Regions from separate parts of the Burkholderia sp. YIM B11467 genome, predicted to be linked through region 1. Evidence: predicted binding sites of a transcription regulator. Region 1 holds the regulator's gene; each other region holds the start of a gene.
The links. The regulator sigma-54, encoded in region 1, starts transcription at its own class of promoters, with help from an activator protein. The targets are predictions, from matches to a motif close to TGGCANGNAANCTGCTTT.

Region 2: ACTRWB_RS20645 (collagen-like triple helix repeat-containing protein) is a predicted target of sigma-54. The motif match lies at 5,288-5,305, and genes of this name have one in related genera.
Region 3: ACTRWB_RS01740 (collagen-like triple helix repeat-containing protein) is a predicted target of sigma-54. The motif match lies at 5,370-5,387, and genes of this name have one in related genera.
Region 4: ACTRWB_RS36805 (ammonium transporter) is a predicted target of sigma-54. The motif match lies at 1,991-2,008, and genes of this name have one in related genera.

Annotation. Positions count from the first base shown of each region.
Region 1 covers NZ_JBQVSQ010000007.1:17,798-24,902, reverse strand. The annotation lists gene rapZ (RNase adapter RapZ) at 28-936, opposite strand; gene hprK (HPr(Ser) kinase/phosphatase) at 1,012-1,980, opposite strand; gene ACTRWB_RS23365 (PTS sugar transporter subunit IIA) at 2,110-2,622, opposite strand; gene hpf (ribosome hibernation-promoting factor, HPF/YfiA family) at 2,820-3,179, opposite strand; gene ACTRWB_RS23355 (RNA polymerase factor sigma-54) at 3,338-4,843, opposite strand; gene lptB (LPS export ABC transporter ATP-binding protein) at 5,004-5,780, opposite strand; gene lptA (lipopolysaccharide transport periplasmic protein LptA) at 5,777-6,442, opposite strand; gene lptC (LPS export ABC transporter periplasmic protein LptC) at 6,463-7,077, opposite strand; gene ACTRWB_RS23335 (KdsC family phosphatase) at 7,081-7,105, opposite strand, start outside.
Region 2 covers NZ_JBQVSQ010000005.1:484,289-491,393, forward strand. The annotation lists gene ACTRWB_RS20615 (fimbrial protein) at 1-985, opposite strand, end outside; gene ACTRWB_RS20620 (type II and III secretion system protein family protein) at 1,061-2,392, opposite strand; gene cpaB (Flp pilus assembly protein CpaB) at 2,446-3,348, opposite strand; gene ACTRWB_RS20630 (TadE/TadG family type IV pilus assembly protein) at 3,444-3,932, opposite strand; gene ACTRWB_RS20635 (A24 family peptidase) at 3,935-4,429, opposite strand; gene ACTRWB_RS20640 (Flp family type IVb pilin) at 4,518-4,688, opposite strand; gene ACTRWB_RS20645 (collagen-like triple helix repeat-containing protein) at 5,366-7,105, shown strand, end outside.
Region 3 covers NZ_JBQVSQ010000001.1:376,033-383,137, forward strand. The annotation lists gene ACTRWB_RS01710 (hypothetical protein) at 20-349, shown strand; gene ACTRWB_RS01715 (TetR/AcrR family transcriptional regulator) at 374-1,030, opposite strand; gene ACTRWB_RS01720 (SDR family NAD(P)-dependent oxidoreductase) at 1,119-2,021, shown strand; gene ACTRWB_RS01725 (flavin-containing monooxygenase) at 2,018-3,601, shown strand; gene ACTRWB_RS01730 (alpha/beta fold hydrolase) at 3,609-4,595, shown strand; gene ACTRWB_RS01735 (carboxymuconolactone decarboxylase family protein) at 4,664-5,062, opposite strand; gene ACTRWB_RS01740 (collagen-like triple helix repeat-containing protein) at 5,423-7,105, shown strand, end outside.
Region 4 covers NZ_JBQVSQ010000020.1:17,726-24,830, forward strand. The annotation lists gene ACTRWB_RS36800 (PhoX family protein) at 1-598, opposite strand, end outside; gene ACTRWB_RS36805 (ammonium transporter) at 764-1,957, opposite strand; gene ACTRWB_RS36810 (hypothetical protein) at 2,222-2,557, opposite strand; gene ACTRWB_RS36815 (hypothetical protein) at 2,751-3,179, shown strand; gene ACTRWB_RS36820 (Rrf2 family transcriptional regulator) at 3,270-3,701, shown strand; gene ACTRWB_RS36825 (NAD(P)-dependent oxidoreductase) at 3,857-4,498, shown strand; gene ACTRWB_RS36830 (Lrp/AsnC family transcriptional regulator) at 4,777-5,247, shown strand; gene ACTRWB_RS36835 (ABC transporter ATP-binding protein) at 5,297-6,070, opposite strand; gene ACTRWB_RS36840 (ABC transporter permease) at 6,075-7,105, opposite strand, start outside.

The DNA of each region.
Region 1 (7,105 bases):
GGCGCGCTAACGAAGGAGCGGGCGTCGCTACGGTCGGTGGACCTCGGAGACGAGCCGCGACGACGCGTCGACATCCACTGGCGCGTCACGATGCCGCACGATCACGTTCGCCTCGTGCGCGACGCGCGCGGCGAGCGTTTCCGCGATGAACACCGAGCGATGCTGGCCGCCCGTACAGCCGATGGCGACGGTCAGGTAGCTGCGGTTGTCATCGCGGAAGTGCGGCAGCCATTTCATCAGGAACGCATGGATGTCGTCGATCATCTGGTGGACGATCGGCAGTGCGTCGAGAAAGGCGATGACCGGTTGGTCGAGCCCGGTGAGCGGGCGCAACTCGTGGTCGTAGTACGGATTCGGCAGCGCGCGTACGTCGAACATCAGGTCGGCGTCGAGCGGCACGCCGCGCTTGAAGCCGAACGACTCGAACATCAGCATCAGGTCGTTGTCCTTCTGCTCGATGAAGCGCTTGACCCACGTGCGCAGCACGTTCGCGCGGAGCGTGCTCGTATCGATCTGGTGGCCGAACTCGGCGAGCGGCGCGACGAGGTCGCGCTCGCGCTCGATCGCTTCCTCCAGCGACGACAGCAGGCCAACGTTCGCGTCGTGCGACGGCGAGCCGGACAGCGGATGGCGGCGGCGCGTTTCGGAGAAGCGCTGGATCAGCGCCTGGGTACTCGCGTTGAGGAACAGTACGCGCACGTCGTGCTCGCGCGACAGATCGCGGATCAGGCCGGGCATTTCGTCGAGCGATGCGCTCGAGCGCGCGTCGATCGCGACCGCGAGCCGACGCTTGCCGTCCTCGGCGAGGTAGCGGGCGAGTTCGGGGAGCACGTGCGGCGGCAGGTTGTCGACGCAGTAATAGCCTGCGTCTTCGAGCGCGTTCAGCGCGACGGACTTGCCTGAGCCGGAGATGCCGGTGATAAGGACGATGCGCATGGGAAGCAGAGAATCCTGACGTTTCATCATAGCACCGGCTCGACGCGTCGGCGTTGCGCGGCCGGCGCGTGCGGGTTACACCAGCTTGCCGGGGAACTGACTGTCGGGATCTTGCATCGCGAGTCGTTGCCGATCCATGAAATCGCGCAACGTGTCGATTCCGCGCAACTGCAGGATCGTGTTCCGGACGGCTGCCTCGACGAGCACCGCGAGGTTGCGGCCGGCCGCCACCTGGATCGTGACCTTGCTGATCGGCAGGCCGAGCACGTCGACGGTCTGGCTTTCGAGCGGCAGGCGCTGGAATTCGCCGTCGGGGCGGCGCACGAGCTGGACGATCAGCTTCAGCTTCATTTTCCGCCGCACGGCGGTCTCGCCGAAGATCGTCTTGATGTCGAGCAGGCCGAGGCCGCGCACCTCGAGCAGGTTCTGCAGCAGCGGCGGGCAACGCCCTTCGACGAAATCGGGGCCAAGACGGACGAAATCGACCGCGTCGTCGGCGACGAGGCCGTGGCCGCGGCTGATCAGCTCGAGACCGAGTTCGCTCTTGCCGAGGCCCGAATCGCCGGTCAGCAGCACGCCCATCCCGAGGATGTCGATGAACACGCCGTGCAGCGTCGCACGCGGCGCGAGGATGCGCGACATGTAGAGCCGCAGGCTGTCGATCACTGCGGCGGCCGACATCGGCGTCGTGAACAGCGGAGTCGACGAGCGCGTGCAGCGGAGCACGAGTTCGGGCGGCGCGGCGGCGCCGCCGGCGACGACGAGGAACGGTGGTTCGAGGGCGATCAGCTCGGCCATGTGGCGCGAGCGGTCTTCGTCGGTCTGCCGCTGGTAGTAGTCGATTTCGGCTTCGCCGAGCACCTGGATCCGGTTCGGGTGGATCAGGTTCAGGTGGCCGACGAGGTCGGCGCTCGAGGTCGCATTGCCGACCGTGTCGGCCGAAAAGCCGCGTTCCCAGCCTTCATGCCCCGTCAGCCAGCTCAGTTTCAGCGTGGCCGCGTTGTCGTCGAAGATGCTCTGGGCGTTGATGCTGGACGTATCCATGACTTTCGTCACTCCAATGGGCCGGCGCATGCGCGCGGCGACGGACGTCGCCATGCCGGGCCGGCACCGGGCGGCCCTGGTCGGCGGCGCGTGCCGCCTCGTACGGGAAAATATTCCGCCCGGATCAACTCAAGGTTGCCACTGAGTGAGCAGGCGATGCAACTCGGCGATGTCGGTTTCGTTGTGCAGACGCTCGCGCGCGTCGCGATCGGACAGCAGTTGCGCGATTTCCGACAGGATTTCGAGGTGCTGCTGGGTGGCTTGCTCGGGGACGAGCAGAAAAATCAGGAGGCCAACCGGCTGGCCGTCGGGCGCTTCGAACGGGATCGCGTCGGCGAGCCGAACGAACGCGGCGAGCGGGTGCTTGAGACCCTTGATGCGCCCGTGCGGAATCGCGACGCCTTCGCCGAGCCCGGTCGAACCGAGGCGCTCGCGCGCGAACAGGTTGTCCGTGACGGTGCTGCGGGCGACCCCGTTCTGATTCTCGAACATCAGCCCGGCTTGTTCGAAGACGCGTTTCTTGCTGGTGACTGAGAGGTCGATGACGACGTTCTCTATGGGCAGGATTTTGGCTAGGCGATTCATGTTGGCAGGCGATTGGGCGGCCTGGGGTCTCCTTGCGGCGGCAGACTGATTTTCCATGTTCAGGCGATATCAAGGCATTTGGCATCGGCAACCTGCAACGCAGCTACCGCACTCAACGCCCCCCGGCGATAACCGGAACATTATAGAGCACAGCCGCGTGCGTGGCGCAGCATGGACAGACCGGTCGCACCACGGGCGCGGAGTCGCAAAAAAAACGCCCGGCGAACCGGGCGGCGTGCGTGTTGCGGTGTCGGTTACTGCGGCGGCAGTTCGATCTGGTCGATCGACGGCTGAAGCTTGATCGGGTCGTGCGCGTGCGTTTGCAGGCGCTCCATGTGCTTGACGACCTGGCGATCCAGCTTGTCGATCAGCAGATCGATCGCTGCGTACAGGTTACCGTTCGCGCTTTCGACGAAGATGTCCTTGCCCTTCAGGTGCAGGTTGATTTCCGCGCGCTGCTGCTTGTCCTTTTCCTTGTGATTGTCGACCGAGAGGATCACAGTGCCATCGATCACCTGATCGCTATGCCGTAGCACCCGGTCCAGCTTGGTGATGACGTACTCGCGAATTGCAGGCGTGACTTCGAGATGATGTCCACTGATCTTCAGGTTCATAGTGCTTCTCCAAGCGAGTGACCACCCGGCCGCATCGAGGCGGCGCTCCGGTCGACTTGCCCTTGCCGCACGAAGCGGCGTATCGCGGACAGGTCGCCCGGCTTGTTCCCCGTGTGCGCGGTGGCCGGAACACGCCTGCCGCCGGGCAGGCAGCAGGCCTAAAGAGACTTGCGCAGATTCACTGCCGGGATCTTGAGGGCTTCGCGATATTTCGCAACCGTGCGGCGTGCGACCACGAAACCCTGTTCTGCCAGCAGCTCGGCAATGCGGCTGTCCGAAAGTGGCGATTTTGGGTCTTCAGCTCCTATCAGTTGCTTGATGAGGGCTCGGATGGCGGTCGACGAGGCGGCGCCACCGGTGTCGGTCGAAACGTGAGATCCGAAGAAGTACTTAAATTCAAGCGTCCCGAACGGGGTCAGCATGTACTTCCCGGTTGTCACACGGCTGACAGTCGACTCGTGTAGGCCCAGCGTATCAGCTATTTCCCGCAAAACCAAGGGGCGCATGGCAATTTCACCGTGCGCAAAGAAATTCTTCTGACGCTCGACAATAGCCTGCGCGACACGCAGGATCGTGTCGAAACGCTGCTGGATATTTTTGATCAGCCAGCGTGCTTCCTGGAGCTGCTGCTTCAGCGAACCGGCCGACGGATCGCCGCGGCTGTTGCGCAGGATGTTCGCGTAGAGGTTGTTGATCCGCAGGCGCGGCACGACTTCCGGATTGAGTTCCGCGAGCCATCCCTGGCCGACCTTCTTCACCATGATGTCGGGTACGACGTAGTCGGCCTCGGCCTTGCCGTACGCGGCGCCGGGGAACGGCTCCAGCGAGCGGATCAGCGCATGCGCGTCGCGCAGCGCGTCGTCGCTCGCCTTCAGGTGCTTGCGCAACCGTGTGAAGTCGCGTGCGGCGAGCAGTTCCAGATGCTGCGACACGATCTCGAGCGCGAGCGTGCGCGTCGGGGACGGATCGAGGCGCAGCAACTGCAGCTTCAGGCATTCGGAAGCCGAGCGGGCGCCGACCCCGGCCGGGTCGAAACTGTGCAGCAGCGCGAGCGCGGCGTTCAGTTCGTCGCAGTCGATCTCCAGCTCGGACGGCAGGTCGGCGTGCACTTCGTCGAGCGTCGCGGTCAGGTAGCCGTCGTCGTCGAGCGATTCGATCAGGAACATCACGAGCGCGCGATCGCGCGGGCTGGCCTGCGTGACGCGCAACTGCGCGGACAGGTGGTCGCGCAGCGACGTCGCGGCTTCCTGCACCTGCAGCGGCGGGAGGTCGTCGTCGTCGGATGCGCCGCTCGAGCGGCCGTATTCGTCGAGATTCCATTGTGGGCCGTCGTTGCCGTCGCCGGCCCCGTAACCGTCGTATTCGTCCGCGCCGGCCGGTTCGTCGCGCTCCGCGCGATCGCTCGACTGGCTGCTGCTGTTCGCCGCGCTGGGCTCGGTGTTCTGTGCGGGGGGCGTCTGCGCGATCAGCGATCCGTCCGATGCAACGCGCAACGGGCTCGCGATCCATTCGTCGTCGCTTTCGAGGAGCGGGTTCTGCGCGACGGCCATCGCGACTTCCTGTTGCAATTCGAGCGTCGACAACTGCAGGAGCCGGATCGACTGCTGTAGCTGGGGCGTCAGCGCCAGATGTTGCGACAGGCGGAGTTGAAGGCTGGCTTTCATGGCAAGGAGGGAGTCATACCGGCAGTGTGCCACGACCCAGGCGCGTTGAGCCATCCGCGATTACGCGCGGCGCGCCGCCCGGCCGCGGGCATGGCCGCGAAGCGGGGCACGGCCCCGCGCGGCGATGCCGGGCGGGGTGCAGCCAGCCACGAGGAGGGAGTTACATGCGGAAGTGTTCGCCGAGGTACACGCGGCGTACGCTTTCGTTTTCGATGATATCGCTCGGCGCGCCGGCGGCGAGCACCGAGCCGTCGCTGATGATGTACGCGTGGTCGCAGATGCCGAGCGTTTCGCGGACGTTGTGATCGGTAATCAGCACGCCGATGTTGCGCTGCTTCAGGAACTTGACGATCTTCTGGATCTCGAGCACCGCGATCGGGTCGACGCCGGCGAACGGTTCGTCGAGCAGGATGAAGCTCGGATTGGTCGCGAGCGCGCGCGCGATTTCGACACGGCGTCGTTCGCCGCCCGACAGCGACAGCGCGGGGTTCTCGCGCAGGTGGCCGATCTGCAGTTCGTCGAGCAGCGCTTCGGTGCGTGCCGCGATCGCGTCCTTCGACAGCCGCTTGCCGTCCTCGCCGTACTGCAGCTCGAGCACCGCGCGGATGTTTTCCTCGACGGTCAGCTTGCGGAACACGGACGCTTCCTGCGGCAGGTACGACAGGCCGAGCGACGCGCGCTTGTGGATCGGCAGCAGGCTGATCGAGCTGCCGTTAAGCGAGATCTCGCCCGCGTCGAGCGGCACGAGGCCGACGATCATGTAGAACGACGTGGTCTTGCCGGCACCGTTCGGGCCGAGCAGGCCGACGACCTCGCCGCTCTTCACGTCGAGCGACACGTCCTTGACGACCGTGCGCGAGCCGTAGCGCTTCTTCAGGTTGCGGACGACGAGCGAGCTCGTGGTGCCGGCCGGCTGGCGGTTCGGTAGCGCGTTCATTGGCCCGGCGCTCCCTGGATGGTGGTCGACGGCGACAGCTTCGCCGGCGCGCCGTTCAGCGGAGCGGGGCCGCCGTTCTTCGGCGACAGCATCGCGCGCACGCGGCCGTTCGGGTTGCCCGGCGCGGCGACGTCCTTGCCGCCCTTGGCGGTGTAGAAATCGCGCTGGCCGTCGTACGTGACCACGCTGCCGTGCACGGTGTCGGCGATGGTCGACGTGCCCTGCAGGCGGCGCACGGTCGCGGCGGTCGTCAGCGTGGTCAGGTCCTGCTTGCCGTCGTAGTCGATGCGCTCGGCGTCGCCGTCGATATATTCGTCGAGGCCTTCGCGCTTCTGGCGGAACGTCGCGTGCTTCTTGCTGCTGCCGAACGACGTGGCGTACTGATAGCCTTCCGGGTCCTGGCGCACTTCGACGCGATCACCCTTGATGATGATCGTGCCCTTCGTGATCACGACGTTGCCGGTCGCGACCGTGACCTGCTTCAGGTCGTCGTAGGTCAGGTTGTCGGCCTCGACGTTGATCGGCTTGCTCTGGTCGGCCTTCTCGGCATGGGCGAGCGGCGCCAGCCCGATCAGCGGGAGCGCCACGAGCGTCGCGGCAAGCGCGGCGCGGACGGCGCGCGCAGCGCCGCCGGAATTCTGTCGAGGGAACGGTTCGTTCATGCAGTCACGTGAGGGATGCGTCACTTGGGTTGACCTTTCGAGCCGCCGGACGTGTCCGCCGCGGCAATCGTGCCGCGCACGTTGCCGTAAAGCTCGATGACCCGGGTGACGTTGTTGTACTTCATGCCGTCGGTCGCGTTGACGAGCGACAGGCCGCGCTGAAGTTTAACCGGCTTTTCGGTCTGGATCACATCGTCATTGACGAAGATCCGGAAATGCTGGGAATCGGCCTGCATCTGCGGATCGCCGCCGCCGGCCGCGCGCAGGATGCGCGCGTTGTCGTACAAGTCGACGATCGACACGTCGCCGTTGACGGTGCCGCGCTTCGCGGTGGTCGTCACGACCGGCTTGCCGGGCTGGAATGCGCGCATGGCCGGATCGACCAGGTCGCTGTCTTCGGTGTCTTCGTAATGGATCAGGTTCGCGGCCGTCAGCCGGTACTGGGTCGTGCCGGACTGGTCGAGCTCGGTGACCGAGAAGTTGTCCGCGAAATAATCGGGCGTGTGGCGCTTCGGTTGCGCGACGCCCTCGCCGGGCGGCGGCAGCGTGGCCTGCAGCAGCCACCAGGTGATGCCCGCGAGCGCGGCGACCGCGGCGAGCGGCAGCAGCTGGGTCCAGCGGAAATGCGTAGTCATCCGTCAGGCTCCGCAGGCGGCTGCGAGC
Region 2 (7,105 bases), on a different contig from region 1:
TCAGCCCGAGCTCGGCGTCGAACTGGTTGACGACGAGCCGGATCCGTTCGGTCGCGGCACCCACCTCGCGCAACCCGTCCAGCATCTCGACTGCCGATACGACCGATGCCACGCCCTGGTCGCAAACGAGCCATGCCTCGTCCGCAAGATTCACGACCTGCGCAATGAATTCGCGATTCGGGAAACCGCCGAGATCGACGATCTGGTGATCGAAGAACGCCCGCAGCCGGTTCAGCAACGCCGCGCACGACGCGGTTGCCACTTCACGCAGATCGGCGAGGTTCGGTGGCAGCGTCGTCAGCGCGGCGCCGCTCGAATGGCGCGCGAGCGCGGTCGTCACGAACGTGCGGTCGATCCGGCGCAGGTTGCGCACCGCCTCGACGAAATGGAATTCGCAGCGCGTGTTCAGGAACAGCGCGCCGTCACCAGCCGGCAACCCGAGATCGAGGAGCGCGGCTGCGTGCGCGGGATCGGCGGCTCGCCGCTGCATCAGTATCGACAGGTTCGCGGCGAGCGTGCTCACCCCCATCCCGGCGCGCGCGCCGAGCAACGCAGTGACCTTGCCGTGGCGATGCGCCGGCTCGCCGGCGTTGTCGAGCAACACACGCGTGATGCGCAGCGCCTCGTCGGCCGGTGCGGAAAAATCGACGAAGTCGCGTACCCCCGCGCGCAGCGCGGCGAGTGCGCCCTCGGGTTGCGCGAGCGAGCCCAGCGCAACGACCGGCACACCCGGATGCGACACGCGCACCGCAGCCACAACCGTACTCGCCGCCGCGCAATCCCCCGAGAAATCGATGAATACCAGTGCCGGATTCAATACGCCGATTCGCTGCGACAGCGCCGCACCGTCGAGCGGCGCCCCCTCGACCGCGCCGGCCGAGACCAGCGACCGAGACAGCCATTGCACGCGCTCCGCATGCGAGGATGCGCAGACGAAGTGGTCGGTGACGGCGGGCTCAGCCAAAGAATAGGTTCTCGCATTCATCTTGGATACTCCCAATGAAGCAAGGCATCGCGTCGTGCGCGACGGCCTGCGCTGTCCCGTAACAATTCGGCGCGCTCATTTCGAGAACCCCGGCCCTGCGTCCGGCGATGCCATGCCGCCCAGATACGAACGCCACACGGGACCGTCGCGCTGCTCTGACAGCTCGCCCGGGGTCGCCGGCAGCGGTGCACCCTGCGCGATCGGCGCGACGAGATGCGGCGTAACGATGATCACGAGTTCCTTGTCGGCTTGCTGGTAGCTCAGATTCTTGAAAAACGCGCCGATGATGGGCAGATCCCCCAGGAACGGCACCTTGTTGACGTTGGACGTGGTCTCGCGGTCGATCAAACCGCCGATTACGAAGCTTTCGCCATCGCCGAGCTCGACGGTCGTATCCGCGCGCCGCGTCGTCAGCGCCGGCACCTGGACGCCGTTGATCGTGATCGAGTGCACAAAGTCGAGCTGGCTCGACTCGGGCGCGACCTTCAGCGCGATCCGGCGCGGGTTCAGCACGGTCGGCGTGACGGTCAGCCCGACACCATAGGGCTTCCATTCGATCGAGATCGTGCCGAGCGATTGCGGGACCGGCACCGGAATCTCACCACCCGCGAGGAAGTTCGCGCTCTGGCCGGACAACGCGACGAGCGTGGGCTGCGCGAGCACGCGGGCGAGATTGTTCGCCTCGAGAATCGACAGGTCGGCGAACAACCCGCGCGACATCGAATTGACGACGAGATTGAACGCCGACGAAATCGGCACGTTCGTGTTGTACGTGAGCGAGCCACCCGGCGTCCCGGTAATCGATGTCAGCCCCGTCGGCGCGAATGCGCCGAACGAAAAGCCGTTGCTCTGCTTGAAGAAGTTGAGACCCGCCTGCTTCAGCACCGTACGGCTGAATTCGACGACGCGCACGTCGACCTGCACGACGTTCTTGCCGGAGATCGTCGACGCATCGATGGTCGTCCCGTCCTTGCCGCTGACCGACTTCGCCGCATGAACCGCCCGCTGATGCCCGTCGAGCGTCCCGGACGCACCGCCGATCACCGTCGTACCGCCGTACGTATTCACGCTCGGCGATGCGCCGTCGAGCAGTGCACGTGCCGCGCCGCTTGTGACATTCACGTTGTAGACGGTCGGCTCGTCGCGACCGCGCTCCCAGATCATCACGTTCGTCGCCCCGGCGTTCTTCGCGACGAGCAGCACGCCGCCATGCCCGCCCTTCACGACGAGCACGTCGGCAACCGACGGATCGCCGACCGCAACCCGCTGCAGCGCATGCCCCGTCGCGATCTGCCGTTGCGCGCCGACCGCCAGGCTGATCGTCCCGCTCGTGTCGGCCGCGTCCGACAGCGGCGGCATGGCCAGCGCGCTCAATGCAATAGCTAATCCAATCAGTTTCTTTTTCATTGTTTTGGAGGCATCGAACCGCCCCCCTTCTCTGGTTGTCGTCTTCGTGCCGCTCAGTAGGCGACCGTTTCGGTCCGCCCACCCCGAATCACTTCGATGCTGCCGCCGCTCGTATGCCGCGTGACCAGCCGCGGCGCCGCACGCGGGGCCGGCGCTGTCGTCGCACTCTTCGACAACTCTCCGAGCACCACGCCAGAAGCAGCAAGCGCCGACGGGCTCTTGTCGTCACCCACGCGAACCGCGACGGTCTGCGCCGCGACATCGTCGTCGCGCGGGTTGCGAAGGGCGAGCACGAGCCGGCCGCTCTGCTCGGCGAGCGTCAGTGCGTCAACCTGCGCGGTCGGCACGGCAAGCACCGCGGTCCGCATGCCGACCACGGAGCCGTTCGAACTGTCGCGCTCGGTCGTTGCGTCGCCAAACGACAGCACGCGGATCTTCGACATCAGCAGCCGTGCCTGCGTATTCACGATCTCGGCCGTCGACGTCCCGCCTATCGCCACGCCAGTCCCGTCGCGTTTCAGGTTCAGGAACACGTCGACATAGTTGCCGGGCCGCACACGGTTACCGACCGCGTTGGTTTCGTCGACCTTGATCGCGACGGCCCGCTCTCCCGGCTCGATCTGCTCGGCAAGGCCGGACGACAGTGCGCTTGCGACGATGGCCGCCTGCGCCGGAATGTCGGCAGCCGGGATGCGGCCGACCAGCTGCAGCGGATCGGCGAACGCGCCCTGCGGCGCGGCGGTCGACTGCTGAACCTTCAGTGCATCGGCCGGAATCGGCTGGCCGGCTTGCAATGGCCGTGTTGCCACGACGACAGGCACGCTTTGCGTCGCGACCGTCGACGCAACCGGCGTGACGTCCGCGGGCTTGCGTCCGAGCATCCACGCATAGACGCCGAGCAGGACCGCGATCGCGATCAGCAAGCCCGCAATGATCTTCGTCAGATTGTTGGCCATGATGTTGTTATGTTTCCCCGCTACTCACGATTGAATTCTCCGCGCAACGTTGACGACCGGGCGCCCTCGACCCGGCACGACACCATCGCTGTCGTCTAAATGATGTTGACCGGGCTGATCTGCACCATCGCCGTTCCGGTGAGCGTCGACGGCACCGGCAACAGCGAACCGAGCAGCGGGAACGACGGGATCAGTGGGTTCTGCGAGTACGGATAGGTCAGCGTGATCTGCACGCATAACATCGTCGCATCGTACGAACAGCTGCCTTGTTGTGTCTGCGCGCACGTCGCCCCCTTCAGCCACGTGGTCAGATTCGTTGCGGCCGTGCAGGCGGCCTGGGCCCGCGCCGCGAGCGCGGCTTGCTGCGCTGCCTGCACCGACGCAGCCGCTCCGACCTGCTGATAGTTCAACGCGGCGCGTGCGCCTTCCGTCGCCGCAAGCGTCAGGTTTTGCTGCGCGGCGAAGATCATTCCGTACGTGATGATCGCGTACAGGATCAGAAAGAACACCGGCAGCATCAGTGCGAATTCGACCGCCGTCGAACCCCGCTCGCGACGCCGCATTCCGGGGACAGAATGAATCATCGTCATTGCATCCCCCCGGTCGCAATCCGGTACCCGCACCACAGCACCGCCGGAATCACGAGAAACGCGGCATACGGCGATGCCCGGAAACCGGCGATCTCCAGTGTCGGCGAGCGCCGCTGCCACAACGCGGATACGGGCGTACGGGTTGCGAAGACCAGCGCGCCGGCATGGGCGAACGCGAGCAGGCTCGCCACGATCCAGAGCCAAAACAACGCATGGGGGCCGCACCACGCGCCAAGCACCGCGAATACCTTGACATCCGCGGCACCCATTATGCGCAGTACGAAAAATGGGAAAAGACTGACAATGCCGATCAATGCGCCAATCAGCGCCTGATTCACGGATATGCCAAATGGATTATGTCCGGAGAGTACAAATGCAGACACGAATCCACCGATCACCAGTGAATTCGGTATACGCCTATGACGGATGTCCTCGAGCGCGACGAGCACCGCCCACGCGAGGAAAACCCCGACGCCAGTTAGCAGGATCATTTACGCCCCGAGCGGCAAAACTTACCTACGCGGATTGCCGAAGCAATCCGCGCCCCTAACAACAGGGAGATGAGCAAAAGCTCGCTCGTTACGCCTTCGGCAACTGGTTGGCGATGTAGGTAAACGCCCCCGAGATGCCACCCGTCAATGTGCCGACGGCAGTGACAAGAGCGACGGCGACCAGTCCGGCGATGAGTCCGTACTCGACTGCGGTAACCCCGTCTTCTTCCTTAAGGAAGCGAATCATCATTGCTTTCATTTTATTCCTCGTGCCTGTATTTACGTTCTTTGGCCTTTTATACGTATACATCCCCGCATATCTGGCCCTTGCCCCGCGTCGTTCGCCACATCTGCGTTAGCGTCAACCGGGTGCGCTTTCTTTATAGGTCGCCCCGAGGGGCATGTCTCACGATTTGATGCAAGTTAACATTCGCGATAGTGACCCTCCTCGAACGTTGTGTACCGAACCGTACATTTGCTTACATCTGCTCCGGATTCTATATCCGATCCTATTTAACTTCCAACCTCTTTTAACGACATGGATCGAAAAAAATGACCGTGAGCACAACGTATTTGTACGGCGTTTCGGTACGTCTTACACATAGGATTTACGATAGGTTAGATGTGCACACCTAATCCACCAGTAAAACAATTGCCCTGTCCACCAAGCCCGTAGGGGCCCCACGTTACGTCGCACGCGTAACGCCAATGTTGTGACGTTACGTTACGAAACGGCCGAAACCGTTCTCATTCGTCTGCACTTAAACAGATTCAACAATCTTTCAATTTCCATAACTTCCTTTTCCGACAAGGAATTGCCTCGTTTAAAACCTGTCGTCGAACCGTCGGCCATCGAAATGGCACGACAGTTGCAGAGTAGTCCTCGCACCACTCAACACAACGAAGTTCACAAGACATTTTTAATGCGAGGATGAAATGGACATCAAGGTTATCCCCCATGGCGTGTTCCGGACGACTCTGATCGCGGCCACCGTTGCAGCCATGCTTTCCCTCTCCGCGTGCGGCGGCTCCGGTTCCATCAGCCAAGGCCTCGGCGGCGGCTCCAGCTCGGGCACCGGCGATGCGATCTCCACGTCGGGCGGCGGCGGCTCGGGCACGAGCGGCACCTCCGGCACCAGTGGTACGTCGGGCACGAGCGGAACCTCCGGCACCAGCGGCACCGGCACCTCGGGAACGAGCGGCACGTCCGGCACCAGCGGCACCTCGGGAACAAGCGGCACCTCCGGCACCTCGGGTGTGTCGTCGAACGCAGTGGGAACTGTCCTCGCAAGCGGCAGCAATATCGTCACGGGTGTCGGCGGGACCGTCTCGGGTCTCGGCACCGTCATCTCCGGCCAGTCACTGCCGGGCGTCAACCCGGCCACCACGCAAGCCGCGGGCGGCATCGTGCAAAGCGTAGGCGGCGCCGTTACCGCACTCGGCAACGGCCTCGGCAACGGTCTCGGCCAACTCGGCGCGACGAAGGATCCGATCGGCACCACGGTCGCCAGCACGGGCGGCGTGGTCAATCAGCTCGGCGGCGCAGTCACGCAGACGGGCAACCTGGTCACGAGCCTCGGCAGCGGCCCGCTGTCGCCGCTCGCACCGGTCACGGGCGCCGTCGGCGGCCTCGTGTCGACGCTCGGCGGCGCCGTATCGAACGGCGGCAACACGCTCACCAACGTGCTGTCGACCGGCCCGATCCAGCAAGTCACGCAGACGGTCAGCTCGGCCATCACGCCGATCACGACGATGGTCGGCCAGACCACCCAGACGATCGGCACGGCGACCGGCCTCGGCGCGCCCGTCAACACGCTGCTCGGCACGATCGGCAATGGCCTGAACCAGGCCGGTGCGCTGCTCGCGTCGACGGGCGGCAACCCGGTCACGACGGGCCTCGGCAACACCGTCTCGTCGACCGGCAACACCGTGAAGGCCGTCGGCGGCCTGCTTACGGGCGGCACCGGTGGCGTGACCAACCCGCTCGCACCGCTCACGGGCCTCGTCTCGACCGTCACCGGCGCACTGGGTGGTGCAACGGGTGGCGGCAGCGGCCCGCTCGCTCCGGTCACCGGTCTCGTCTCCACCGTCACCGGCGCACTCGGCGGCGCAACGGGTGGCAGCGGCGGCCCGCTCGCTCCGGTCACCGGCCTCGTCTCTACCGTCACCGGCGCACTGGGTGGCGCAGCAGGCGGCAGCGGCGGCCCGCTCGCTCCGGTCACCGGCCTCGTCTCCACTGTCACCGGCGCACTGGGTGGCGCAGCAGGCGGCAGCGGCGGTCCGCTCGCCCCGGTCACCGGTCTCGTCTCGACGGTCACCGGCGCACTGGGTGGCGCAGCAGGCGGCAGCGGCGGTCCGCTCGCCCCGGTCACCGGTCTCGTCTCGACGGTCACCGGCGCACTGGGTGGCGCAGCAGGCGGCAGCGGCGGTCCGCTCGCCCCGGTCACCGGCCTCGTCTCGACGGTCACCGGCGCACTCGGCGGTGCAACGGGCGGTACGAGCGGCGGCCCGCTCGCGCCGGTCACGGGTCTCCTCGGCGCAGTCACGGGCGCACTCGGCGGCGCGACGGGCGGCTCGGGCGGCAGCAGCCCGCTCGCTCCGGTGACGAACGTGGTGTCCACGGTCACCAGCGCGGTCGGCGCACCGGCATTGACCGGCGGTACGGGTGCAGTCACG
Region 3 (7,105 bases), on a different contig from region 1:
ACGACCGAGTGGTGCTGGGATGGTGATGGCTGGACGCGTGGCGGATATACGGGTTCCTGATCGAGCGTGCCTGGGGCGCAAAGGATTTGCGCCACGATCGGCGCAATGCGAACATATTCTCGCATTGCGCTGCTTTTTAATTCGCTCCACATTGATTGCATCAATTCATCGTCACATGGGACCGAAATTAAAAATGACGACTTCCCGACATCCGCTTTTCAATCAAAAATCGACCGCCTTTTTATTTACTCAAAAGACGATTAAATCGCACACGCAAACGACGCAGCGTCCAGTGCGCCGTGCAGTTGTCGCTTTTTTTCATTTTCAGCCTGCCATTGCCGGGCGGTGACGCGAACGGTGCAATGCCTGCCGATTACCCGATTTCCCGCAACGTCCCCAGCAGCACCTTCCTGCAACTCGCCACCATCTGCGCTTCCGGGTCGCGATAGTCGGTAAGCAGCCACGCCGCGCCGACGTTCGTCATCGCGCCGACGAGCGCGAGCCCGATCAGCCGCTGCTCGGTGCGCTCCGCGGGCGTCGTCGCTTCGCCGGGCGCGCCGATCGCCATGATCAGCTTGCCGAAGTCGATCAGCATGCGCTGGTAGGTCATGTCGGTGTCCGGGCTCACGCCCATCACCTCGAGCAGCAGCACGCGCGCCGCGCACGGGTCGCGCAGGAACGCGAAGAACGCGGCAAGCCCCGCGTCGACGCTCTCGCGCAGATCGCCGCCGCGCGCGGCGACCGCCTGCGCGACCGCGTCATGCAGTTGCTGCGCGTGATGCAGGTAGGTGCAGCGCAGCAAATCCTCGGTGCTGGCGAACGCCGCATAAAAATAGCGATCGTTCAGCTTCGCTTCCTGGCAGATCGACCGCACGGTCGCCTTGCGGAACCCGACCGTGCCGAACACGCGCGTCGCCGCGCGGATCAACGCATCGCGCCGCTCGGCGGCACGCACCTCGGGCGCCACGCCGCCATACGAGCGGCCCCGTTTTTCCGTTTCGAGTGCTTTCTCCATTCCGCTATTTGACATCAGGACACCCGAAAACTAAAGTGGTGACGATCAACACCACAATAGACGCGCCGCCGGCGCAGCGCAAGCGGAACGGGAGGAACGACGGATGAAGGGGTTTTCCGGGAAAGTCGCCGCGATCACGGGCGCTGGTTCGGGCATGGGCCGCAGCCTCGCGGTCGAGCTCGCGCGGCGCGGCTGCGCGGTCGCGCTCGCCGACGTCAACGATGTCGGGCTCGCCGGCACGGCGGCCGCCTGTGCGCAGCACGGCGTGCGCGTGAGCACGCGGCGGCTCGACGTCGCCGACCGCGATGCGGTATTCGCGTGGGCCGACTTCGTCCGCGCCGAACACGGCAAGGTCAACCTGGTCTTCAACAACGCGGGCGTGTCGCTGGCCGCCAGCGCCGAGACCGCGCGCATCGCCGATCTCGAATGGATCGTCGGCATCAACTTCTGGGGCGTCGTGCACGGCACGCAGGCGTTCCTGCCGCATCTGCGCGCGTCGGGCGACGGGCACGTCGTCAACACGTCGAGCCTGTTCGGGCTCGTCGCGATGCCGACGCAAAGCGCGTACAACGCAACCAAGTTCGCGGTGCGCGGCTTCACCGAGGCGCTGCGGATGGAGCTCGAACTCGACGGCGCGCCGGTGAGCGCGACCTGCGTGCATCCGGGCGGCGTCGCGACGAACATCGTCGACGCGAGCCGCGTCGATACCAGCATCCACGCGCTCACGGGCCAGGACGAAGCGACCCATCGCCGGCAGGCGAACCGCCTGATCAACGCGACGACGGCCGACGATGCCGCGCGGCAGATTCTCGCGGGCGTCGAGCGTAATGCGCGCCGCGTGCTCGTCGGCGCCGACGCGCGCCGTCTCGACCGGATCGCACGCGTGCTCGGCGCCGGTTACCAGCGGCTGATGCTGCGCTACGTGCGCCGCGCCCGCGCACGCAACCTCGAACGCACCCACGCCCCGGCCGCACTCCCGACCACGCCGACCAAGGACCCCGCATGACCTCGACGACGACCGACCGGCGCGACGCGCCGCCCGCCCCCGGCGCCCGCCGCGACGACGGCGACAACCGCGACCTCGACGTGCTGATCGTCGGCGCCGGCCTGTCCGGCATCGGCGCCGCGTACCACCTGAAGCAGCGCTGCCCGCATGCGAGCGTCGCGGTCGTCGAGGCGCGCGAGGCGAGCGGCGGCACCTGGGACCTGTTCCGCTATCCGGGCGTCCGTTCGGATTCCGACATGTTCACGCTCGGCTACAGCTTCCGCCCGTGGCATAGCGACAAGGCGATCTCGGACGGCCAGACGATCCTCGACTACATCCGCGACACCGCACGCACCTACGGCATCGACAAGACGATCCGCTACGGCCAGAAAGTCGTCGCGGCCGACTGGGACTCGAACCGCGCGCGCTGGACGGTACGCATCGAGCGCACGCGCGACGGCGCGGCCGACACACTCGTCTATACCTGCCGTTTCCTGTTCATGTGCAGCGGCTACTACGACTACGACGCCGGCTACCGGCCCGACTGGCCCGGCATGGACACGTTCGAGGGCAACCTCGTGCATCCGCAGCACTGGCCGAAGGATCTGTCGTACGCGAACCGGCGCGTCGTCGTGATCGGCAGCGGCGCGACGGCCGTCACGCTCGTGCCGTCGATGGCGGCCGACGCGCAGCACGTGACGATGCTGCAGCGCTCGCCGACCTACATCGTGTCGCTGCCCGCGCGCGACAAGATCGCGAACGCGTTGCGCCGCGTGCTGCCGTCGCGGCTCGCGCACCGGCTCGTGCGCGTGAAGAACGTGCTGCTGACGATGTACCTGTACAACGTGTCGCGCCGCAAACCCGATCAAACGAAGAAGTTCATCATCCGCGCGGCCGGCAAGCAGCTCGGCCCCGGCTTCGACGTCGAGAAGCACCTGACGCCGCGCTACATGCCGTGGGACCAGCGCGTGTGCCTCGTGCCGAACGGCGACCTGTTCAAGTCGATCCGCGCGGGCCGCGCGTCGATCGTCACCGACGAGATCGAGCGCTTCACGCCGACCGGCCTCAAGCTGAAGAGCGGCCAGCAGCTCGACGCGGACGTGATCGTCACCGCGACCGGGCTGAAGGTGAAGATGCTCGGCGGCGCGCGCGTCACGGTCGACGGCCGCGCGGTCGACCTGCCGGACACCGTGTCGTACAAGGGGATGATGTACAGCGACGTGCCGAACCTCGCGTCGTCGTTCGGCTACACGAACGCGTCGTGGACACTGAAGGCCGAGCTGATCGCGCGCTACGTGTGCCGGTTGCTCAACCACATGCGTGCGAACGGTTACGACACGTGCGTGCCGCGGCTCGGGGCCGGCGATCTCGGCGACGTGCCGGCCGTCAACCTGAGCTCGGGCTACATCCAGCGCGCGGCCGGCATCCTGCCGAAGCAGGGCCACCGCAAGCCGTGGAAATTCCATCAGAACTACGTGCTCGATCTCGCATCGCTGAAGTTCAGCGCGCTCGCCGATTCGGCGATGCATTTCGAACGCCGCGCGAAAGCCGGCCCGGCCGCCACCGCGCCGGTTGCCGAACCCGCACTCGAAACCCGTTGAGACCGACATGACCCATACGCTCCATCTGATCCAGAACGTGCTGCTCGGCGTCGTCGCGGTGCTCGCCGCGCTCGCGCTGTTTTCCGGTTATGTGGCCCGTCGCGTGACGCGCGCGTTCCCGCCCGAAGGCCGCTTCGTCGACATCGGCGGCGACCGCATCCACTACGTCGAATACGGCAACGGCCCGCCGATCGTGTTCGTGCACGGGCTCGCGGGGCAACTGCGCAACTTCGCGTATCTGCCGCTCACGCGGCTCGCGCAGCAGCATCGCGTGATCCTCATCGACCGGCCCGGCGCCGGCCGCTCGATCCGCGGTGCGGGCTCGCAGGCGAACGTGTTCGCGCAGGCCCGCACGGTCGCCGCGTTCATCGACGCGCTGCGGCTCGACAAGCCCGTGCTCGTCGGCCATTCGCTCGGCGGCGCGATCGCGCTCGCGGTCGGCCTCAACCACACGGACCGCGTGAGCCGGCTCGCGCTGATCGCGCCGCTGTCGCACCAGCAGCCCGAGCCGCCGGCGCCGTTCCGGCCGCTGATGCTGCCGTCGCCGCTCGTGCGCCGTTTCGTGTCGTGGACCTTCGCGATCCCGCTGACGATCCTGACCGGCCGCAAGGCCGTGCGCCAGGTGTTCGCGCCGGAAGACGTGCCGCGCGACTTCCCCGTCAAGGGCGGCGGGCTGCTCGGCATGCGGCCGCACGTGTTCTACGCGACGGCAACCGACCTGCTGTCGGCGCCCGTCGACCTGCCCGCGATGGAGCGCCGCTACGCGGACCTCGCGCTGCCGGTCGACGTGCTGTACGGCCGCGCCGATCCGATCCTGAACTGGCGCGAGCACGGCGACGCGCTGGCAAAGAAATCGGCACGCGTGCGGCTGAAGGTCGTCGAAGGCGGTCACATGCTGCCGATCACGATTGCCGATGCGACGGCCGACTGGCTGCTCGAAGTCGCCGCCGCGCCCGCTGATGCCGCCGCGCAAACGGCGCGTGTCGAGCACTGAGCACCCAGCACCAGGCCGGAACGAAACGAGGCCTGATCCCGTGCCGGACAGCCGGCGCCGCGGCGGAATCAGGCTTCGTCGTCGGGCACCGACAGCCCGAGATCGGCGATCACCTCGCGCGCGCTGCGGAATGCCTCGACCGCGGCCGGCGCACCCGCGTACAGCGCGCTGTGCAGCAGCACCTCGCGGATCTCGACGAGGCTCGCGCCGTTGTTGAGCGCACCGCGAATATGACCTTTCAGTTCCGTGCTGCGGCCGAGCGCAGCCAGCATCGCGCACGTGCACAGGCTGCGTGTCTTCAGGTCGATCCCGCCCCGCTGCCACGTGCTGCCCCACGCGTGTTCGTTCAGCCAGTTCTGCAGCGGCCGCGAAAAACCGTCGAGATCGCGCATCGCGCGCTCGACGAACGCCTCGCCCATCACGTCGATCCGCCGCGCCTTGCCGTATTCCCTGTCCTGTTCGCTCATGTCGGTGTCCTGTGTGAGGTCGTGACCGTTTCGGCGGCGCCGGCGGCCGGGAGATGTCGCGTCATGTTCACGGGGCCGCCGCGTTTCGTCAAAGACGCGGCCCTCGGTTCGCGGCCGACCGCGTGACGCGATGTCGAACGCTACGTAACATTGCGCCGCGCGTTACGGCGGCTCACGGGAACATCGCCATGTACGCACTGACGCACCTTACGCGCCGGCCGCGCGAAACCGTCATTCATGCGTTTAAATCGCGTTGATATTCCCGATTTTCGCAACAAAGCGCGACACCGTTTCGCGGAACCTGTCGTGGCGCGGAATTTGCAGTGCAGGCTTGGACACACTTCCAATGTCGAGGCCAACATGCACAACATTTTCAAGAAGACGACGGTAACGATGGCCGTCACGTCGCTGCTCGCGCTATATGGTTGCGGTTCGGTCGACGGACCGACGACCCCGCCGACGATCAAGCCGACCACGTCGGGGACGGGCGGCAGTTCGGGGACTTCCGGCACGTCGGGCGGCGGTTCGTCGGGGACGTCGGGGGGCGGTAGTTCGGGTACTTCCGGCACCTCGGGTACGTCTGGCACCTCGGGTACGTCTGGCACCTCGGGTACTTCCGGCACCTCGGGCACCTCCGGTACGTCGGGCACTTCCGGCACCTCGGGCACTTCCGGCACGTCGGGCACTTCCGGTACGTCGGGCACTTCCGGCACCTCGGGTACTTCCGGTACCTCGGGCACTTCCGGTACGTCGGGTACTTCCGGCACCTCGGGCACTTCCGGTACGTCGGGTACTTCCGGTACGTCGGGTACTTCCGGCACCTCGGGTACGTCTGGCACCTCGGGTACCTCCGGTACGTCGGGCACTTCCGGCACCTCGGGTACCTCCGGTACGTCGGGCACTTCCGGCACCTCGGGTACTTCCGGCACCTCGGGCACTTCCGGTACGTCGGGTACCTCTGGCACGTCGGGCACTTCCGGCACCTCGGGTACCTCCGGTACGTCGGGCACTTCCGGCACCTCGGGTACTTCCGGCACCTCGGGCACTTCCGGCACCTCGGGTACTTCCGGCACCTCGGGTACTTCCGGCACCTCGGGCACTTCCGGCACCTCGGGCACTTCCGGTACGTCGGGTACCTCTGGCACGTCGGGCACTTCCGGCACCTCGGGTACGTCTGGCACCTCGGGTACCTCCGGTACGTCGGGTACTTCCGGCACCTCGGGCACCTCCGGCACCGGCGTCACCCCGCTCGGCAATGTCCTCCAGAAATCCGGCAACCTCGTGACGGCACTCGGCACGACGGTCGCGAACGGCGGCGCGCAGATCGGCGGCGTGCAGATCCCCGGCACGAACCCGACGACGGCCACCAGCATCGGCAACGCGGTCACGAGCCTCGGCAACGGCGTGCAGTCGCTCGGCAACGGCGTCGCGGCCGGTCTCGGCTCGATCGGCGTGTCGGCGAACCCGCTCGGACCGACGCTGACGTCGACCACCGGCCTGCTGACCGGCGCCGGCGGCACGGTCAACAACCTCGGCAACGCGGTGAAGAGCCTCGGCTCGGGCCCGCTGTCGCCGCTGTCGCCCGTGACGACGCTCGTCGGCGATCTCGTCAACACCGTCGGCGGCGCCGTCAACTCGACCGCGTCCGGCCTCAACACGGCGCTGAACAGCTCGCCGGTCCAGCAGCTCGAGACGCAGGTCGGCAAGGTGATCAACCCGATCACGAACACGCTGACCGGCGGCGTCACGACACCGGGCGCCACGCAGACGCTCGGCGGCGTGACGCTGCTCGGCACGCCGCTCAACGGCCTGCTGAGCACGCTCGGCAACGGCCTCGCAACCGCCGGCACGAAGGTCGGCGGCGCGACCGACAACCCGCTCGGCGCGGGTCTCGGCGGCGTCGTGGCCCAGCTCGGCAATACGGTGACGTCCACCGGCGGCCTCGTCCACGACAACAACGCAGGCAGCTCCAACAGCGGCACCGGCGGCAGCAACCCGCTCGCCCCGATCACGGGCCTGCTCGGCACGCTGACGGGCGGGCTC
Region 4 (7,105 bases), on a different contig from region 1:
CCTGGTCGAGCGTGAGCACCGCGATCGGCGACGGCAGCTGGCCGTACTGCGATGCGCTGGCCTGGTCACGCGTCGTGTATTCGAACTGCACGACCGCGAACACCGTGTTGCCCTTCACGCCGGGCACGTTCGCGTTCTTCAGCGTGAGCAGCGAGCTGCCGTCCGGGCAGTCGGAATAGAACTGGCGCTCCTTGCCGGCCACCGAACGGTCGATGATCGGCTGGTTGTTGATGTCGTAGTAGCCGCCCGCGAGCGTCGTGCCGCCCTTGCCGTCCGGCACCATGTCGCCCGTCACGAAGAACGGCCGGTACGCGAGCTTGAAGTTGCGCGCCGAGCCGTCCGAGAACGACACCGACAGCGTCGAGCCGACCGTCGTCGTGGCCATCGCGGCCGCGTTGTCGAGCGTGGGTGCTGCCATCGCCGAGAACGTCGCCGACGTATACGCGGCGGCGACCGGGGCCGGCGTCGACGCCGGATTGTCGTCGCCGCCGCAACCCGTCAGCAGGGCCGGCAGCGCGAGGCCGGAAAGAGGCAGCATCGGCGCGCCGGCGAGAATCTTCAGGGCCTGACGACGGGCAGCATTGGGCAACGCGGGCATGTGGAGTCCAGTTTCAGTTGTTGGAAGAATGGCCTTCGCGAAACGGAAGCAGGCGACAAGCAAGCTTCGCGAAGGCAAATTGAAAACTGGACCGAAGTGTAAGGACGCTCGATGAAAGTTTTTTGAATTGAAAACGTAATATTGCGTCGAATGTTCGTCAGGGGCTCAATCGCGTTCGGGCGTCGCCGAGATGCGATGGATCGACAGGTCGGCGCCGTCGAATTCGGCTTCGCGGTCGAGGCGCAGCCCGACGGTCGCTTTCAGCGCGCCGTAGACGAGTGTGCCGCCCGCGGTCGCGATCGCAATGCCGCCGAGCGTGCCGACGAGTTGCGACATGAACGACACGCCGCCGAGGCCGCCGAGCGCGGGCAGGCCGAACACGCCGGCCGCGAGGCCGCCGAGCGCGCCGCACATCCCGTGCAGCGGCCACACGCCGAGCACGTCGTCGATGCGCCACTTGTTCTGCACGCAGGTGAACATCGCGACGAACAGCGCGCCGGCCGCGGCGCCGGTGACGAGCGCACCGATCGGGTGCATCACGTCGGAACCCGCGCATACCGCGACGAGGCCCGCGAGCGGCCCGTTGTACGTGAAGCCCGGATCGTTGCGGCCCGCCATCCACGCGGCGAGCGTGCCGCCGACCATCGCCATCAGCGAGTTCACGGCGACCAGGCCGCTGATCTTGTCGAGCGTTTGCGCGCTCATCACGTTGAAGCCGAACCAGCCGACCGCGAGCACCCATGCGCCGAGCGCGAGGAACGGGATGTTCGACGGCGGGTGCGCGGCGATGCGGCCGTCCTTCGCATAACGGCCGTGACGTGCGCCGAGCAGCAGCACGGCCGGCAGCGCGACCCAGCCGCCGAACGCATGCACGACGACCGAGCCCGCGAAATCGTGGAACGGCGCACCGAACGCATGCGTGAGCCACGCCTGCACGCCGAAGCGCTCGTTCCACGCGATTCCCTCGAAGAACGGATAGATGAAGCCGACGATGATCAGCGTCGCGACCAGCTGCGGGTTGAACTTCGCACGCTCGGCGATGCCGCCGGACACGATCGCCGGGATCGCCGCCGCGAAGGTCAGCAGGAAGAAGAAGCGCACGAGCGCATAGCCGTTGTGCTGCGACAGCGTGCCGATGTCGTCGAAGAATTCGACGCCGTAGGCGATCGTGTAGCCGATGAAGAAATACGCGAGCGTCGACACCGAGAAGTCGACCAGGATCTTCACGAGCGCGTTGACCTGGTTCTTCTTGCGGACCGTGCCGAGTTCGAGAAATGCGAAGCCCGCGTGCATCGCGAGCACCATGACGGCGCCGATCAACAGGAACAGTGTGTCGACGCCGGATTTCAGACCATCCATGCCGTGGCTTCCTTGCGCAAAAAACGGGCAAGGAATGCAAGTATCGAGCCAACTTGGTGAACAGCTGCGTGGAGTTGGTGCTCTGGCCCCGCGCGATGCGGCATTCCGGTGAATCGTGCACGGTCCGGGGGCGCGGCCGGCAGGGGCTGGTGGCCACGTCGGATGCACGCGCGTGGTGCGACGCGTGCGGAACTGGTGCGTGCGGCGGGGCCGGCGGTGCGATGTGGTGCGCAACGGTGCGTCGCAGCGCACCGATCTGGCGCGTCAGTGACGCACGAACAGCACGCGCGGCCGGCGCAGCCGTAGCGCGCACGCGGACCAGTACGCGGCGACGGTTGCCAGCCCGAGCGCGGCGAACGCGAGCGCCGCGAAGCCCGCAAGCGACTGGCCGTCGCCGTCGGGGCCGAGGATGCCTTGCGCGACGATCAGCGCGGCCGTCCAGAAGCCGATCACGGCCTGCGTGAACAGGCGCGCGGACGCGACGCGGCGCGGGCGCCCGGCTTCGGCCAGGCGGCGCGCCGACGGCGGACGCAGGCACAGGAACAGGGTGGCGGCGAGCAGTGCGGCCAGCGCGATGAACCAGTCGATGAGGAAAGCCATGAGAAAAAGGGGACACGTACGAAGCGGATTGAAGCGTGCCCACTTTAGTGGTGTAGCGCCTGCGATTGAATCAGACGAATCCGAAATTGAAAGGCGTTTCTCATCACGGATCGTTATTTGGCGTGTTCCACAGGCGGTATCATCGACGTCGATACAACCACGAGGCCGTGCGACGCGCGGCCGGAGATTGCTGATGAACATGAAGACTTCGCGGGCGCATCGCGTGCCCGGGTCCGCACTGGCGGCCGTCGCCGTCGGTGCGCTGCTGTTGCTCGCCGGCTGCGAGAAATCCGGCGCGCCGGCCACGCAACCCGATACGGCCGCGAGCGCGGCCGCCGATGCCGCGAACAATGCGGCCAAGGCGATCGACCAGGTGGCGAGCACCGTCAACCAGCAGCTCAACGCCGCGAAGGCCGGCATCGCGTCCGCGGCATCGGCCGTGCCGCCGCTGTCCGCGAGCGGACTCGCATCCGCCGCGCAGGCGCAGATCGACGCAGCGGCTTCCGCGGTCGTCGCGCATGCGGCTTCCGAGGCGGGTGCGAAGATCGCGGAAGCCGGCAAGAAGCTTCAGCAGTGGAGCCAGCAGAACGCCGCGGGTGCCAAGCCCGCGAGCGGGGAATGACGCCCGCTTGCACAATTCCCTAAATGTAATTATGATGGTTACACATATCATCGGCTGCGGTACGGGCCGGCGTCGCCGAGTGGGTGAGGAATGAATACCAGCAGCCGCTTCGCGTTTGCCGTTCACGTGCTTGCCTTGCTGTCGATGCAGGAGGGCGTGCCGTTGTCGTCCGACATCATCGCGGGCAGCGTGAACACGAATCCGGCCCTGATCCGCCGGCTGCTGTCGATGCTGGCGGCTGCGGGGTTGACCACGTCGCAGCTTGGCGCGGGCGGTGGCGCGCTGCTGGCGCGCGAGCCCGGCGAGATCACGCTGCTCGACGTGTATCGCGCGGTCGACGATGCGCAACTGTTCGCGCTGCACCGCGAGGCGCCGAACCCCGCGTGTCTGGTCGGGCGGCACATCCAGGGTGTGCTGACCGACTACATCGGCGACGCGCAGCGCGCGATGGAGGCATCGCTCTCCACGCGCACGCTGGTTGACGTCACGGCCGACATGCTGGATCTGGAGCAGCGCACGTAACGCACAGCACGCGTCGGCGGGTGACCGGCGGCAGGCAGGGTAGGAAGTTGGGCGGCGGGCGGTGCCGCAATCGGCGCAACGGTTGGTTCGCTCCGTTTTTTTCGGCCTTATATGTAATCGATTATGTTACACATTTTTCTTTCTGGAGAATCGAGATGACGCAACGTACCTTGAACATCGCGCTGTTTGGCGCCACCGGCATGATCGGCTCGCGTATCGCGGCGGAAGCGGCCCGGCGCGGCCATCGTGTCACCGCGCTGTCGCGCAATCCCGGCGCGGCCGGCGACGGCATCACCGCGAAGGTGGCCGACCTGTTCGACGCGGCCAGCATCGCGGCCGCGCTGCCGGGTCATGACGTGGTCGCGAGCGCGTACGGTCCGAAGCAGGAAGATGCGGCGAAGGTCGTCGCCGTCGCGAAGGCGCTGGTCGCCGGCACGCGCCAGGCGGGCCTGAAGCGGCTCGTCGTCGTGGGTGGCGCCGGTTCGCTCGAAGTCGCGCCCGGCAAGCAGCTCGTCGACAGCGAAGGCTTCCCGGACGCGTACAAGCCGGTCGCGCTCGCGCACCGCGAGGCGCTCGACTATCTGAAGACCGTCGGCGATCTCGACTGGACGTTCTTCGCGCCGGCCGCGCTGATCGCACCGGGCGAGCGGACGGGCACGTTCCGCACGGGCGCCGGCAAGCTGATCGTGGACGCGCAAGGCAACAGCAAGATCTCGGCGGAAGACTACGCGGCCGCGTTCGTCGACGCGCTCGAGCAGGACAGCTTCGTGCGCGAGATCGCGACGGTCGCCTATTGAGCGGCATGACGGCCGGCGGCGCGTAAGCGCCGGCCCGGACGCGGCGCGCCAGCCGCCACGCGCGCGAACTTCAGGCGACGCTACCTTGACGGGTGGCGTCGCCTGTTTCGTTTGGAAAGCGGCGATGGCCGGCGGGATCGTGCACGGGGCGGATTCGTTCGCGCCGCGCGCGTCCCGGATTGGTATTTATACCGGTCGACGCGGTGGGGTGGTTTCCATATTGTTCCCCGTTGTGCAGGATGCATAGAATAAATTTCTATCTACGAGGGACTGGAGAAATGGACGCCATCGATCGCAAGCTGCTGGAGTTGTTGCAGTCGGATGCCACGCTGCCGATCGCGGAACTGGCACAGCGCGTGAACCTGTCCCAGACGCCGTGCTGGAAGCGGGTGCAGCGGCTCAAGGAAACCGGCGCGATTCGCGCGCAGGTGGCGCTGTGCGATCCGCGCAAGCTCGGGGTCGGCACGACCGTGTTCGTCGCGATCCGCACGAACCAGCACACCGAGGAGTGGGCGCAGCGTTTCACGCAGGCGGTGCGCGACATGCCGGAAGTGGTCGAGGTCTACCGGATGAGCGGCGAGACCGATTACCTGCTGCGCGTCGTGGTGGCCGGCATCGACGATTACGACCGCGTCTACAAGCAGCTGATTCGCGCGGTGCCGCTGTTCGACGTCAGTTCGTCGTTCGCGATGGAGCAGATCAAGTATTCGACCGCGCTGCCCGTACGCGATCTCTCCGAGCCGGCTTGACGCGGCACGGGCGCTGCCCGCGCCGCGTGGCGAGGACGGCAGCGCGGGTTCAGCGGCCGCGCGCCAGTGCGCGCGCGCGTTCGTCGGCCAGCGCGTCGCGGCGCACGAAATCCGCGACGAACGGGCTGGCCGGATGGTGATGCAGCGCGTACGGCGTATCCCATTGGGCGAGCTGGCCGTCCTTCATCACGCCGACCCGGTCGGCGATCGCGAACGCTTCGGCCTGGTTGTGCGTGACGAGGATCGCGGTGTGGCCCGTGCGTTTCAGGATGTCGCGCAGCTCGAACGCGAGCCGCTCGCGCGTGTCGACGTCGAGATTCGAGAACGGCTCGTCGAGCAGCAGCAGCTCCGGCGACGGCGCGAGCGCGCGCGCGAGTGCGACACGCTGCTGCTGGCCGCCCGACAACTCGTGCGGATACGCGCCGCCTGAATCGGCCAGGCCGACGAGTTCGAGCATTTCCGCGACGCGCATGCGCCGTTCGGCCTTCGGTATGCGCTGCAGGCCGAACGCGACGTTGTCGGCCGCGCTCAGGTGCGGGAACAGTGCGTAATCCTGGAACATCATGCCGATGCGGCGCCGCTCGGGCGGCACGTCGAGCGACGGCGCCGCAACGGGCGCGCCGTCCAGCACGATGCGCCCCATCCGCACCGGTTCGAAACCGGCGATCGCGCGCAGCACGGTGGTCTTGCCGCAACCCGACGCGCCGAGCAGGCAGCCGATGTCGCCACGCGGCAGCGCGAGGCTCAGCCCGTCGACCACCGTGCGGCGGCCCTGCGGCGTGTCGTAGGCGAGGCAGAGGTCATCGAGTTCAAGCAGGTTCACGGTGTCAGGCTCCGATCTTGTGGCGGGTGCGGGCGAGCAGGATCACGGGCACGAGCCCGGCCAGCACGATCGCGAGCGCGGCGACCGCGCCTTCTTCGTAGGTGCCGCGCGCGGCTTCCGCATACAGCCAGGTCGCGAGCGTGTCGAAGTTCAGCGGGCGCAACAGCAGCGTCGCCGGCAATTCCTTCATCGCGTCGACGAACACCAGCAGCGCGCTCGTCGTGAGCGCGGGCCGCAGCAGCGGCAGGTGCACGCGGCGCAGCGTGCCGCCGGCCGTCTCGCCGAGCGAGCGTGCCGCCTGTTCGAGCGACGGCGGAATGCGTGCGAGTCCGGCCTCGATGCTGCCGGCCGGGATCGCGAGAAAGCGCACGGTATAGGCGATCACGAGCGCGGCCGTGGAACCCATCAGCAGCAGCCCGTCGCGGCCGAGCGCCGCGCCGAACAGCCGGTCGGCCGCCGCGAACGGGATCAGCAGGCCGATCGCGAGCACGGTGCCCGGCACCGCATAACCGAGGCTCGCGATCCGCGCGCACACGCGGGCAGGGCCGGCACGGGCACTGTCGCGTTGCGCGCGCGCGGCCCAGGCGACGACGAGCCCGCATGCGAGCGTCGCGGCGGTGGCGGCGGTCGCGATCGTCAGCGTGTTGGCCAGCCCCGTCATCAATTGCGCGGACACGCCGCCGACGAGATGCAGCCGCTTGCCGGTCTCGACCGCGAGGTATGCGGCCGGCGCGCCGAAACCGAACAGCACGGGCAGCCAGCCGAGCACGGCAGCGCCCAACGCGGCTGCTCCGGTGAGGCGGCGCGGCGCGATCGGCCGCATGCGGCGGCCATGCGCGTAGCGCTGGCGGCGGCGCCCGTAGCGTTCGAGCACGATCATGCCGACGACGATCGCGAGCATCGCGAGCGCGATCTGCGCGGCGCCGGCAAGATCGGAGCGCGTGATCCATGTCGTATAGACGGAGACGGTCAGCGTTTGCACGCCGAGGAATTCCGACGCGCCGATGTCGTTCAGCGTTTCGAGCAGCGCGAGGC